Telluria mixta: one gene and its partners. The protein of the gene in region 1 interacts with the protein of each later gene in a pairwise test. Links are inferred from orthologs where the notes say so. Each region holds a gene or a part of one and is shown in the gene's direction. Other genes may lie near its edges.

Region 1 (8,342 bases):
GAGATCTCGCCCGCGCTGCACGACGCGATCCTGTCCTGCTTCCGTGAAGCCGGCATCACGCCGGCCATCGGCCAGCAGGCGATCCAGATGCAGACCATCGTCAGTCTCGTCTCAGCCGGCATGGGGTTGGCACTTGTGCCACAATCCGTGTCGAACCTGATGCGGCCGGGCGTAGAATACCGTGCCCTCGCCGACGCGACCCCACTGGTCGAGACCGGCATCGCATGGCGCCGCGATAATCCTTCGCCGGTGCTCAAGGGCTTCCTGGAACTACTGAGGACAATTTAATATGCTCGTTCACCCGAATCCCAATCCGGTCGCCTTCAGCATCGGCCCCGTCGACATCCACTGGTACGGGATCATGTACGTGGTCGCCTTCGCCCTGTTCATCCTGCTGGGCCGCGTCCGCATCAAGACCCAGGCCCACGTGCAGGCGCAGGGCTGGACCAACGCCGACCTCGACGACATGCTGTTCTACGGGATGCTGGGCGTGGTGATCGGCGGCCGCCTCGGCGAAGTGCTGTTCTACCAGCCCGCCTACTATTTCTCGCATCCGGCCGAGATCTTCATGACCTGGCACGGCGGCATGTCGTATCACGGCGGCTTCCTCGGCGTGCTGATCGCGATGGCGCTGTGGGCGAGGAAGCGCGGCCGCAACCTGATCGACGTGTACGATTTCATCGCGCCGATGGTCCCCATCGGCTACGCGTGCGGCCGCCTCGGCAATTTCATCAACCACGAACTGCCGGGCCGCCTGGCCGACCCGAACCTGCCGTGGGCGATGCTGTGGCCGGGCGTGGAAGGCCCGCGCCATCCGTCGCCGCTGTATCAGATGCTCGTGGACGGCCTTCTCGTCTTCGTGATCATGTGGCTGTTCGCGCGCAAGCCGCGGCCGCGCCTCGCCGTCGGTGCGCTCTACACGCTGCTGTACGGCTGCGCGCGATTCTTCACGGAGTATTTCCGCGTGCCCGATTGGGAGACGCATGTGATGGGGATGCCGATCACGTCGGGGCAGGTGTTGTCGCTGCCGATGATCGTGGCGGGGCTGATCATGCTGGGGTGGGCGTATTCCGGTTCAAATAAACGCGCCGTGCACGCTTGAATACCACGTCGTCCCCGCGCAGGCGGGGATCCAATTTGCACGCGTATCGCCAACGCACGCAAAATTGGGCCCCTGCCTTCGCAGGGGCGACGGTTCGAGTTACGTGGCCGAGATAGACACACCCATCAACTCCAGCACCTTGTCCCACTGCCCTTTTGTAACGGGCGAAATGGACAACCGGCTGCCCTTCTGCAGCAGCACCATGTCTTCCAGCGCCGCCACCCCGCGCATCTCGGTGAGCGGCAGATAACGCCCCTCCGCCACCGCCGTCACGTCGACGGAGATCCAGCGCGGCTGCTCGCGCGTCGCCTTCGGATCGAAATAGTGGCTGTCTGGATCGAATTGCGATGCATCCGGATAGGCCCCGCTAGCAACGCGAGCGATGCCCGCGACGCCCGGCACGGCGCAACTGGAGTGATAAAACAGGACGCCGTCACCGACTTCCATCTGGTCGCGCATGAAATTGCGGGCCTGGTAGTTGCGCACGCCGAACCAGGCGACCGTCTTGCCGGGGGCCGCGAGGACATCGGCGAAACTCACTTCATCGGGTTCGGATTTCATCAACCAGTAACGCATGCGCGGATCTCCATTCGGAAGCACCAATGAAAAAGCGGCTGCGAACTTATCGTACGCAACCGCTTTGGAATATATCCCCGCCTGTGCCGTTTTTGCCGGCATCCCGAACCTGATGGCTCAAGGTGGTCGTAGTCAGTTCAATTTCGGGTTCGTCGAACTAGCGACGATCGCGCCCACCAAACATGTTCCACAACCTATGCGAAAGAATGGTTCAAGGAATATATGGCAAATCTCGAACACCGCAGGGTAGACGGCAGTTTACTACGATGGCCGGGCATGTCAAACGTTTTTAGGCTCAGGCCAGGTTTTGGTCGGCCGAGAGTGCGGCATCCAACACCGTGTGCATCGCCTCGAGTTTCTGCTTGACTTCCAGGATCGTCAGGTCGGACAAGGGGCCCTGCGGCGCTTTCACGGACAGGAATTCGGCCGCCACCGACAGCGCCGCCATCACGGCAATGCGGTCCGTGCCCTTCACCTTGCCCGAGTCGCGCAAAGCGCACATTTTGCCGTCGAGATAGGCCACGGCTTCGCGCAGTGTTTTTTCTTCGCCGTCGCGGCAGGCCAGGCGATACGGCATGCCCATGATGTTCACGTCGAGCTGGATCATTGGGCGGCCTCGGCGTCGTCGGTCGTTTCGGGAGCGGGTTCGAGGTGCGCCAGCAGGGCTTCGACGCGCTGCTGGGCCGCGATCAGCCGGTTCTTGAAGTCGACGTTTTCCGCGCTGAGCAAGGTGTTCGCCTGGCGCAGCAAGTAGTTCTCGCTGCGCAGCGCCTGGGTCAACTGGGCGAGCCGGTCGATCTTATCGGAGAGGTCTTGGAATTCGGAAATCATCCGTAACTATAGGATCGTCTTGAATTTTTCGTCAACAGGCGCGCGCTCTTGTGCGAACGTGCGCCCTGTGATGGACGATAGATGTTACCCTCACATGCTTATGCGTTCATCAACCGCCGCCCGGTCTCGCACCCGGCGGCGCGCCCTCCGCATTGTCCCTCCCCGTCCGAATCGGTTGCGAAACCGCAAAAAAGTCGGTTAAAACCCGAACACTGTGGCTTGAAATGCCAAATTATCGTCCCTATAATTAGCACTCGTTAGTAGAGAGTGCTAACAAACCTTTCTACCCCGCAGCCGGTCGATCCCAGGATGGCCGGCTGCGGACCCTGGATAGCTCGTCAAACCAACTAAAAGGAGTTTTGCATGAACCTTCGCCCATTGCACGATCGCGTGATCGTGAAGCGTCTCGACCAGGAAACCAAGACCGCATCCGGCCTGATCATCCCCGATGCGGCGGCCGAGAAGCCGGACCAAGGTGAAGTGCTGGCCGTCGGCAACGGCAAAGTGCAGGAGAACGGCAACGTTCGTCCGCTGGAAGTGAAAGTCGGCGACCGCGTCCTGTTCGGCAAGTACTCGGGCCAGGCCGTCAAGGTCAACGGCGAAGAGCTGCTGGTCATGCGCGAAGAAGACATCATGGCCGTCGTGGCCCAGTAATTCGTCCAATAACTTCCTGAAAAATCGGAGAATCAAATATGGCAGCTAAAGATGTAGTGTTCGGCGACGTAGCACGCGCCAAGATGGTCGAGGGTGTCAATATCCTGGCCAACGCAGTCAAGGTCACCCTGGGCCCGAAAGGCCGCAACGTCGTGCTGGAACGTTCGTTCGGCGCCCCGACCGTCACCAAGGACGGTGTCTCGGTCGCCAAAGAGATCGAACTGAAAGACAAGCTCATGAACATGGGCGCGCAGATGGTGAAAGAAGTCGCGTCGAAGACCAGCGACAACGCCGGTGACGGCACCACCACCGCGACCGTGCTGGCACAAGCCATCGTCCGCGAAGGCATGAAGTTCGTTGCCGCCGGCATGAACCCGATGGACCTGAAGCGCGGCATCGACAAGGCCGTCGCCGCCACCGTCGAAGAACTGAAGAAGATCGCCAAGCCGACCACGACCTCGAAAGAGATCGCACAAGTCGGTACCATCTCGGCCAACTCGGATTCGTCCGTCGGCGAGCGCATCGCTGAAGCGATGGAAAAAGTCGGCAAGGAAGGCGTCATCACCGTCGAAGACGGCAAGTCGCTGAACGACGAGCTGGACATCGTCGAAGGTATGCAATTCGACCGCGGCTACCTGTCGCCGTACTTCATCAACAACCCGGACAAGCAGGTTGCCGTTCACGAGAGCCCGTTCGTCCTGCTGTGCGACAAGAAGATCTCGAACATCCGTGACCTGCTGCCGGTGCTGGAACAAGTCGCCAAGGCTGGCCGTCCGCTGGTCATCGTCGCCGAAGACATCGAAGGCGAAGCGCTGGCGACCCTGGTCGTCAACAACATCCGCGGCATCCTGAAGACCGTTGCAGTGAAAGCACCGGGCTTCGGCGACCGTCGCAAGGCCATGCTGGAAGACATCGCCATCCTGACCGGTGGCCAGGTGATCGCGGAAGAAGTCGGCCTGACCCTGGAAAAGGTCACGCTGAACGAACTGGGCCAGGCCAAGCGTATCGAAGTCGGCAAGGAAAACACCATCATCATCGATGGCGCCGGTGCCGCCGAAGCGATCGAAGCGCGCGTCAAGCAGATCCGCATCCAGATCGAAGAAGCGACCTCGGACTACGACCGTGAGAAGCTGCAGGAGCGCGTGGCCAAGCTGGCCGGCGGTGTTGCCGTGATCCGCGTCGGTGCCGCAACCGAAGTCGAAATGAAAGAGAAGAAAGCACGCGTGGAAGACGCGCTGCACGCCACCCGCGCTGCCGTCGAAGAAGGCATCGTTCCGGGCGGCGGCGTGGCCCTGCTGCGTGCCCGTGCCGCGCTGAACATCAAGGGTGACAACCCTGACCAGGACGCCGGTATCAAGATCGTCCTGCGCGCCATGGAAGAGCCGCTGCGCATGATCGTCCAGAACGCCGGTGAAGAGCCGTCGGTCGTCGTCGCCGCCGTCATCAACGGCCAGGGCAACTACGGCTACAACGCGTCGAACGGCACCTATGGCGACATGGTCGAACAAGGCGTGCTGGATCCGGCCAAGGTCACCCGCTCGGCTCTGCAGAACGCAGCGTCGATCGCCGGCCTGATGCTGACCACCGACTGCATGGTCTCCGAGATCGTCGAAGACAAGCCGGCAGCCGGCGGCCATGGCATGGGCGGCATGGGCGGCATGGGCATGGACGGCATGATGTAATAGCCGTACCCCGTCGTACCGGAAGCCCGCAGGGTTCGCGCCCTGCGGGCTTTTTCTTTTGTCCGGCCGAACCGTGCGAGCCTGGAACCGCAGCCGCTGCATACTGGCGGCATCGACTTCAAGCGGAGGCACCATGGCGGCAGTGAACCTGGACGAACTTGAACACGCGGCCCTCGTCGTCGACGATGGCGAAGGCCGCGCCACGGCCCTCGTCGCGCGCGCGACGGGCATGATCCATGTGCTCAACGACGACTACATGGACGAGGAAGCGCCAATGCCGGCCGACCCGGGCGACGGCGACGGCGACTACGTGGCCGTGCCGCCCGCGAGCACGCTCGGCATCGGCGACCAGCTCGTGTTCCGCTTCGCCGCCGCGCACCTCGCGGGCGACCAGGCGGCGATCCGCGACCTCGTCCGCGCCGAAGACATCGACGGCTTCGAGCGCCTGCTCGACGAGCGCGGCGCCACCGAATCGTGGCAGCGCTTCCGCACCGAGGAAACGCAGGCGGCGCTGCGTCGTTGGTGCGACGAGCACGGGCTGCGGGTCAGCGGCTGACGGCCGGCTCGATGCGCCGGCCCGGGCGCGGCCGGCCGTCGACGAACGTGAGCGTATTGACGTTACCGTCGGCCTCCGTGTCGAAGTGCAAGGTCGCGTCCTTTTCGCGCACGAAGAAATCGGCGTCGCCGGCCGGGATCAGCTCGACCGGTTCCGGGCCGAGCGGCGGACCGGCCAGGGTCAGTACATCGCCGCGACGTTCCACGCGCAGGACCACGTTCGACACCGCATAGCTGCCCGTGTAGCGGTCGAACAGCGCCGTGTTGCCGGGGACGGCCGCGCGCTCGATGGGTCGCCAGTCTTCCCAGCCATATTCGGCAGCGATGGCGCCCATGAGTTCCGCGATCAGCTTGGCGCCGTTGTCGCCGTTCGTCAGGATCACGGCGCCCTGCCCCGTGCGCGTGTACGCCCACAGCTGCGCCTTGTAGCCGGCGTTCGAACCGCTGTGGTGGAACGCAGGTTCCCTGCCCGCGTGACCGAGTTCGAAGCCGAGGCCGTAATCGCCGCGCACGGGCGTCAACAGCATCTCGAGCTGCTGCTTGCTCAGGAATGCGTGTTTGCGGTCTTGCAGCGCGATGGCGAAGCGCGCCAGGTCGGCCGCCGTCGTCCACAGGCCGGCTGCGGCTTCCTCCGGATAGCAATGCCAGCCGCCCGCGATCGGCGTGCCGTCCAGTGCATGCCCTTTTGCCGCGCGCGGCGCCAGCGCGGCGGGCAGCGTCGAGGCGAACAGCGAATCGCGCATGCCGAGAGGTGCGAACACCGTGTCACGCGCCAGCGCATCGAACGGCCGACCCGTCGTATCGACCAGCACCTGCTGCAGCACGCCGTAGCCGAGGCTCGAATACGCATAGCGACTACCGGGTTCGGACGTGATCGCGGCCTTCTCCAATTCCTGCCGCAAGGTGGGACACGATGCCGTCGCCGGATAGCCGGCCAGGCCCCCGTCCGACACGCCGGCCGTATGGCTCAGCAGAGCGCGCACCGTCACCGGCTGATGCGCCGTGAACGCGTTCTCCGGCACGCGCCACCCGCGCAGCCGCGTGTTCACGTCCGCGTCGAGATCGATGCGGCTCTTCACCGTGGCGACCGCGGCGACGGGCTTGCTGATCGATGCAGCCTGGAACAGCGTCGCCGGCGTCACCGGGCGGCCGGTCTCCACATCGGCCACGCCGTACGCCCGCGTCCACACGATGCGGCCGTGGTCGATGACGGCGATGCTCACGCCGGGCACGTGCAGGTCGCGCATGCGGTCAACGAGGCGCATCGTGCGCGCGGGCGCGCCGCGCACGGCAACCGGTTCGCGCAGGCCGTTCTCGATGCGGGTGATGCGTTCGTCGGCGGCCGCGTGCAGGGTCCAGGCGAAGGCGCACAGGCCCAGAAAAATACGTTGAGGGTTCATCGTCAGCTCAGAACTTTGTTTCGAAAGCGGCCCGCACACTCGGGCGGCGCACGTTGGTGATACGGTTGCGCAGCACGCCGTCGATGGTCGCATAGCTGCTGTCGTTGACGAAGTCCGAGCCCAGCACGTTCACGGCCGTCACGCGCAGTTGCGACCCGGCGTCCAGCTTCCACGAGGCGTAGATGTCGAGATCGCGCTGCGCGTGCAGGTAGACGGTCTGGTTCGCGGAGACGCGGACAACGCCGCCCTGCCGGAACCCGAAGTTGGCGCCGGCCGCAAACCGGTCGCGCCGCCAGTCGGCGCCGAGGTTCGCGGACAGCGGCACCTGCTGGTCGAGCCGGTTGTCCGGGCCCGGCACCGCATCGACGTGCGACCAGTTGCGCGCGACGTCGCCGCGCAATTCCACCGTCCGCAGCGGGAAGTGCGTTTCCAGTTGCAGCGTGCGCGTCGTCGCGCTGCCCACGTTTTCCGGCTGCGACACCCAGCGCCCGCCGGCCGCGTCGAAGCGGACCAGGTTGCGCGTCGTGTCGTCGATGCGGCGCTGCGACGCGCTCACCGAGAACAGCGCGCCCGGCGCCCATTCGCGTTCGTAGGCGGCGTCGATGGCGAGCGCCAGTTCCGGCTTCAGGTCCGGATTGCCCTGCACGTCCGGCTCGACCTGGCTGTTGTTGACGGTCGTGTAGCGGTGCGGCAGCAGGGCCTCCATGCCGGGCGCCTTGTACGTGCGCGCGACGGCGAGGCGTACGCGGTCGTTGCGCCGGCCCGGAAGTTTATAGAGTGTCTGGACGATGGGACTGAACACGCTCGCGCGCGACCGCGCGCTGCCGAAGCCGGCGCCGTCGGCGCGGATGCGCACGCCCTCCCAGCGCGTGCCGAGATAGGCCGACCACGCGGGCGTCACCTGCCACTCGTCCTGCGCGTACAAGGCCAGGCGCGTGACGGTGCCCGTGTAGCGTTCGTCGCCATTGGGGATCACGAGCGCGGGCTGCGTCGGATCGCGTTCGCGGCGCGCGTCGTCGCGGTGCGCGCGGCCGGCATCCCAGCCGATGGCCAGCGCATGGCCTTCCCACAGCGGCAAGGTCGCCTTGCCGGTCGTGCCGGCGTCGCGGTCGTGGCCCGTCGAGCCGATGTCCCGACGGAGCGGGCCGACGGCCGGATTGCCGCCCGCATCGCGGTCGCTGCCGTTGTCCGTATAGCCGCCGGAGGCATTGAACTTCGTCTCCAGCTGGCCGCCGCCTTCGAACCGGTGCACCCACTCGAGCGCCGCACGCATCGAACCCATGTCGTTCGTCATGCGGATGTCCTGGCGCGGATACGGCGCCATCTCGCCCAGCCACGTCGTCACCGGAGAACGGACGCCGACGCGGAAGCGGTTCAATGTCGCGAGGCCTTCCAGCGCGAGCGTGTCGCCGCCGTCCAGTGTCCACGCGAGCCGGGGCACGAGGCTTAGCGTCGTCAAGTGGCCGTGTTCCCGGCTGGCCGTCGTGCGCAGCAGTGTCGGGCGGCCGGCAGCGTCGACACCTTCCTCGCGTGCGGGCACGT
Region 2 (2,794 bases), 990 kb from region 1 along the record:
CAACCCAGCTCGGCATAGGCGTGCCGGTTCAGCGCGATCACGGGTTCGTCGGCGCCGCCCACGATGAGGAGTGTCGGCGCCTCGACGGCGCGCAAGGCGTCGTCGCCGGCAAGGTCCGGGCGCCCGCCGCGCGAGACGACGGCCGCGACGGGCACCGCCGGGTCCGCCGCCAGCTGCAGCGCGGCGGCCGCGCCCGTGCTGGCGCCGAACAGGCCCAGCGGCAACGGGGCCGTCGCATCCTGGGCGGCCAGCCAGCCTGCGGCCGTGCGCAAGCGGGCCGTCAGCAAAACAATGTCGAAACGGTTATGGTATTGGCGATCTTCTTGCGGCGTGAGCAGGTCGAGCAGCAAGGTGCCGATGCCGGCGTCGCGCAGCACGTGCGCCACGTGGTTGTTGCGCGGGCTCAAACGGCTGCTGCCGCTGCCGTGCGCGAACAGCACGACGCCGGAGGCATCGTGGGGCAGCTCGAGCATGCCTTCCATCGTCGCCGCACCGCTGTCGATATGGACGAGGGCTTTTGTCATGATCGTTTGACCATCCGGCAGGGGCAAAGATTCGGCGTCCGATTGTTAAATAGGAAGTGATCGAAAGTCCGGTATTCACCCGTTCCCGACGTCCGGGACATGACGCTGAATCGGGATGTAATGGATCTTCAGGACACCCCCACAAAAGGGGTTTCTTTCAGGCATTTGTAAAGATTGTTTACTGATGTGAAACAATGTGTTGTATGCATAACTTAGTAAAAACAAGCACTTATGTTCCAAAATATCTGACTCGTGATTTAGTAATGTTGTAATATCACGTCGATAACATGGCCGGAATTGGGCCGCGTCCTGCAGGCCTTGCCGTTTCTGCACTACAATACGAGATTCTCCAAATACCAATATCCACTGTGTCCAACCTCGTCGAAATTCGCGATCTGCATTTTTCGTATGGCGATCGCCCGATCCTGCAGAACCTGAGCATGGACTTCCCGCGCGGCAAGCTGATTGCCGTGATGGGCGGCTCCGGCTCGGGCAAGACGACGGTCCTGCGCCTGATCGGCGGCCAGATCAAGCCGCAGCGCGGCACCGTCGCCGTGAATGGCGAGGTGGTGAACCAGCTCGACACGGAAGGTTTATATCGGCTGCGGCGCAAGATGGGCATGCTGTTCCAGTTCGGCGCGCTGTTCACCGACCTGACCGTGTTCGAGAACGTGGCCTTCCCGCTGCGCGAGCACACGGAACTGCCGGAAGAACTCATTCGCGACCTGGTGCTGATGCGCCTGAACGCCGTCGGCCTGCGCAATGCCGCGGGCCTGAAGCCGAACGAGATCTCGGGCGGCATGGCGCGCCGCGTGGCGCTGGCCCGTGCCGTCGCGCTCGACCCGGCGCTGATCATGTACGACGAACCGTTCGCCGGCCTCGACCCGATCTCGATGGGCGTGACCGCCAACCTGATCCGCAACCTGAACGACGCGCTCGGCTCGACGTCGATCCTCGTCTCGCACGACGTGAACGAAACCTTCATGATCGCCGATTACGTTTATTTCCTGTCCGCGGGCCGGATCGTCGCCGCCGGCACGCCGGACGAGATGCGCCGTTCGGCCGATCCGTACGTCAAGCAATTCGTGAACGCCGAGCCGGACGGCCCCGTGCCGTTCCATTACCCCGGCAAATCGCTGGCCGAGGACCTGGGCCTGGGAGGCAAGCGATGACCAATCCTCTCGCACTCCTCGGGGGATTCGTCCTCGATACGTTCGCCCGCGTCGGCTTCGTCACGCGCTCGTTCGGCGGCCTGCTCGGCAAGGCCCCGGGCGCGCTGCGCCGTCCGACCCTGATCTCGGAACAGGTCCACTTCATCGGCAATTACTCGCTCTTGATCATCACCGTGTCCGGCCTGTTCGTCGGCATGGTGCTGGGCCTGCAGGGCTATTACACGCTGAGCCAGTTCGGTGCCGAGGAAAAACTCGGCCAGCTCGTGGCGCTGTCGCTGCTGCGCGAGCTGGGCCCGGTCGTGACGGCCCTGTTGTTCGCGGGCCGCGCCGGTACGTCCCTCACGGCGGAAATCGGCCTCATGAAGGCGGGCGAGCAACTGACCGCAATGGAAATGATGGCCGTGAACCCGATCCAGCGCGTGCTGGCGCCCCGGTTCTGGGCAGGCCTGATCGCCATGCCGGTGCTGGCCGCCGTGTTCTCCGCCATCGGCGTGGTCGGCGGCTACCTGGTCGGCGTGCAGCTGATCGGCGTGGACGAAGGCGCGTTCTGGTCGCAGATGCAGGCGAACATCGACGTGCGCCGCGACATCATGAATGGCGTCATCAAGAGCTTTGTATTTGGCATGGCCGTGACCTTCACGGCGCTGTTCCAGGGCTATGAAGCGCAGCCGACGCCGGAAGGCGTGTCGCGCGCCACCACGCGCACCGTCGTGATCGCGTCGCTGATGGTGCTGGGGCTGGACTTTGTCATGACTGCCTTGATGTTCAACAAGTAATCAGAAGAGTTGGGAAAAACTTATGCATCGTAAATCCATTGACGTCTGGGTCGGTCTTTTTGTCCTGTTGGGTGCGTTATCGCTCCTTTTCCTGGCACTCAAGGCCGGTAACATGAGCACGATCTCGTTCAGCAAGACGTACGCCATCACGGGCAAGTTCGACAACATCGGCGGCCTGAAGCCGCAATCGCCCGTCAAGAGCGCGGGCGTGGTCGTGGGCCGCGTGGGCGACATCTCGTTCGACGATAAAAGCTTCCAGGCCATCGTCCGCCTCGATCTGAATCCTGCTTACAAGTTCCCGAAGGACAGCTCCCTGAAGATC
Region 3 (2,828 bases), 600 kb from region 1 along the record:
CGTGCTGCCCGCGTACCCGCAATACTCCGGCACGACGACCGCGTCGATCTGGGATGCCGTCTTCGACCACTACAAGAAGGTGCGCAACATCCCCGAGCTGCGTCTCGTGAAGCACTACCACGACCACGAGGGCTATGTCGATGCGCTGGCCGCGTCCGTGGAGACGTACTGGGAGACGCACGGCCGCGGCGAGAAGCTGGTGATGAGCTTCCACGGCGTGCCCAAGCGCACCCTGCTGCTGGGCGATCCGTACCACTGCGAATGCCACCGGACGGCCCGCCTGCTGGCGGCGCGCCTGCGCCTGGCGCCGGACCAGTACATGGTGACGTTCCAGTCGCGCTTCGGCAAGGCCGAGTGGCTGCAGCCGTACACGGCGCCGACCGTGCAGCAGCTGGCGCGCGATGGCGTCAAGCGGATCGACGTCCTGTGTCCCGGTTTTACGAGCGACTGCCTGGAGACGCTGGAAGAGATCAACATGGAAGTCCGCCACGACTTCGAATCGAACGGCGGCCAGGAATATCACTACATTCCCTGCCTGAACGACAATCCGGCCTGGATCGTCGGCATGGCCGAGATCGCCGAGCAGCACCTGATCGGCTGGCCGACGATGCTCACGCCCGCGCAACGCGAGGCGCAGCGCAAGGATGCCGAAATCGCACGCGAGCACGCGGTGAAACTCGGGGCATAAGCGCCGTCGCCCGATGGCGAAATGCTAGAATGCCACGTTTTGCGGCGCCGACCCGAGCTCCGCCAGGCAGATCGCAGCCAGCGCAAGCAGGGTGTAGATGAGCACGGCGCCGCTGATCAGATGCAGTTTCATGTTCTTTCCCATCGGGTCGATAGACGGATGTCTTAACGACAGGATAGTAGAACGGCTGGCTGTCGATGGTGACTACGAGCAAGTAAATCTTGTAACAAAAGAATACGCGCGTCTGCATATTATTTCTGCAATTCCCCTTGAAAATGTAGGCGAATGCCCAATATGGGGCGCTGTGTGACTGCAACAGTCGTCCGACCAATCAGCCAAGTCCTTGATTTCAGGAGTTTTTTCGATGCAAGACCAAGAAAACCAAGAGGTGAGCAATCAGCCGGAAGCCGCCGATGCGGCTGCAGCCGCGGCAGCGCAGGCCGCACCGGCCAACGAGCCCGGCCTCGAAGAGCAGCTGAGCGCCACCGAAGCCAAGCTGGCCGAGATGCACGATGCCTTCATGCGTGCCAAGGCCGAAGCGGACAACATCCGCCGCCGTGCCCAGGAAGATGTGAGCAAGGCCCATAAATTCGCCATCGAAAGCTTCGCCGAGGCCATGGTGCCCGTGCGCGACAGCCTCGAGATGGCGCTGAAAGTCGAAGCGCCGACGGTCGAATCGATCAAGGAAGGCGTCGAGATGACCCTGAAGCAGCTCACCGCCGCGTTCGAGAAGAACCGCCTGGTCGAAGTGATGCCGCAACCGGGCGACAAGCTCGACCCGAACAAGCACCAGGCCGTGGCCGTGGTGCCGTCCGACCAGGAAGCGAACACCGTGGTGGCCGTGCTGCAGAAGGGTTACATGATCGCCGACCGCCTGCTGCGCCCGGCCATCGTGACCGCCGCCGCACCGAAATAATGTTGCTTCAAGGCTGAATAAGCTCTTGAAACTAGGCGACATTTCCCAATATTCGACACATCTGAAAAACTGAGTACTAAAAAGGAAAATATTATGGGCAGAATCATCGGTATCGACCTGGGCACCACCAACTCCTGCGTGGCGATCATGGAAAATGGTCAGCCCAAGGTCATCGAAAACGCGGAAGGCGCCCGTACGACGCCTTCGATCATCGCTTATCAGGAAGATGGCGAGATCCTGGTCGGCGCGCCGGCGAAACGCCAGGCCGTCACCAACCCGAAGAACACCCTGTTCGCCGTCAAGCGCCTGATCGGCCGTAAATTCGACGAGAAGGAAGTCCAGAAGGACATCGGCCTGATGCCGTACTCGATCATCAAGGCCGACAATGGCGACGCCTGGGTGCAGGTACGCGACAAGAAACTGGCACCGCCGCAGATCTCGGCCGAAGTGCTGCGCAAGATGAAGAAGACCGCCGAAGACTACCTCGGCGAAGAAGTGACGGAAGCCGTCATCACGGTCCCGGCGTACTTCAACGACTCGCAGCGCCAGGCAACCAAGGACGCCGGCCGCATCGCCGGCCTGGACGTCAAGCGCATCATCAACGAGCCGACTGCGGCCGCGCTGGCATTCGGCCTGGACAAGACCGACAAGGGCGACCGCAAGATCGCCGTGTATGACCTCGGCGGCGGTACGTTCGACGTGTCGATCATCGAGATCGCCGACGTGGATGGCGAGAAGCAGTTCGAAGTGCTGTCGACCAACGGCGACACGTTCCTGGGCGGCGAAGACTTCGACCAGCGCATCATCGACTACATCATCGACGAATTCAAGAAGATCAACGGCCTCGACCTGTCGAAGGACCCGATCGCCCTGCAGCGCATCAAGGCGTCGGCCGAGCGCGCGAAGATCGAACTGTCGTCGTCGCAGCAGACCGAGATCAACGAGCCGTACATCGCCATGGCGAACGGCGCGCCGGTCCACCTGAACCTCAAGATCACCCGCGCCAAGCTGGAAGCCCTGGTCGAGGAACTGATCGTCAAGACCATCGAACCGTGCCGCATCGCCATCAAGGATGCGGGCGTGAAGGTCTCGGACATCGACGACATCATCCTGGTCGGCGGCATGACCCGCATGCCGAAGGTGCAGGAGAAAGTTAAGGAGTTCTTCGGCAAGGATCCGCGCAAGGACGTCAACCCGGACGAGGCCGTCGCTGTCGGCGCCGCC

Evidence for each region. Proteins that work in one complex are often made in the same cells at the same time.
Region 2: the proteins of groL (region 1) and P0M04_RS09800 interact in binary tests that used the Escherichia coli proteins (3 or more experiments, as listed by UniProt). The link is inferred for Telluria mixta from one-to-one orthologs.
Region 3: the proteins of groL (region 1) and grpE interact in binary tests that used the Escherichia coli proteins (3 or more experiments, as listed by UniProt). The link is inferred for Telluria mixta from one-to-one orthologs.

What each region holds. Positions count from the first base shown.
Region 1 is NZ_CP119520.1:3,186,805-3,195,146, reverse strand. The notes cover bases 2,531-5,523. They hold groL (chaperonin GroEL), read left to right. Parts: upstream 2,531-3,201; coding sequence 3,202-4,845; downstream 4,846-5,523. Other genes in these bases: P0M04_RS14160 (serine hydrolase), read right to left, coding at 5,391-5,523; P0M04_RS14165 (hypothetical protein), read left to right, coding at 4,979-5,401; groES (co-chaperone GroES), read left to right, coding at 2,873-3,163. In the rest of the region: P0M04_RS14205 (LysR family transcriptional regulator), read left to right, coding at 1-288; lgt (prolipoprotein diacylglyceryl transferase), read left to right, coding at 290-1,102; P0M04_RS14195 (EVE domain-containing protein), read right to left, coding at 1,202-1,678; P0M04_RS14185 (cell division protein ZapA), read right to left, coding at 1,974-2,285; P0M04_RS14180 (DUF4403 family protein), read right to left, coding at 2,282-2,509; more of P0M04_RS14160, read right to left, coding at 5,524-6,800; P0M04_RS14155 (TonB-dependent receptor plug domain-containing protein), read right to left, coding at 6,808-8,342.
Region 2 is NZ_CP119520.1:2,198,766-2,201,559, forward strand. It holds P0M04_RS09800 (ABC transporter ATP-binding protein), read left to right. Parts: upstream 1-892; coding sequence 893-1,696; downstream 1,697-2,794. Other genes in the region: P0M04_RS09795 (dienelactone hydrolase family protein), read right to left, coding at 1-524; mlaE (lipid asymmetry maintenance ABC transporter permease subunit MlaE), read left to right, coding at 1,693-2,472; mlaD (outer membrane lipid asymmetry maintenance protein MlaD), read left to right, coding at 2,495-2,794. UniProt on the Escherichia coli protein: Part of the ABC transporter complex MlaFEDB, which is involved in a phospholipid transport pathway that maintains lipid asymmetry in the outer membrane by retrograde trafficking of phospholipids from the outer membrane to the inner membrane.
Region 3 is NZ_CP119520.1:2,587,830-2,590,657, forward strand. It holds grpE (nucleotide exchange factor GrpE), read left to right. Parts: upstream 1-1,052; coding sequence 1,053-1,604; downstream 1,605-2,828. Other genes in the region: hemH (ferrochelatase), read left to right, coding at 1-688; dnaK (molecular chaperone DnaK), read left to right, coding at 1,698-2,828. UniProt on the Escherichia coli protein: Participates actively in the response to hyperosmotic and heat shock by preventing the aggregation of stress-denatured proteins, in association with DnaK and GrpE. It is the nucleotide exchange factor for DnaK and may function as a thermosensor.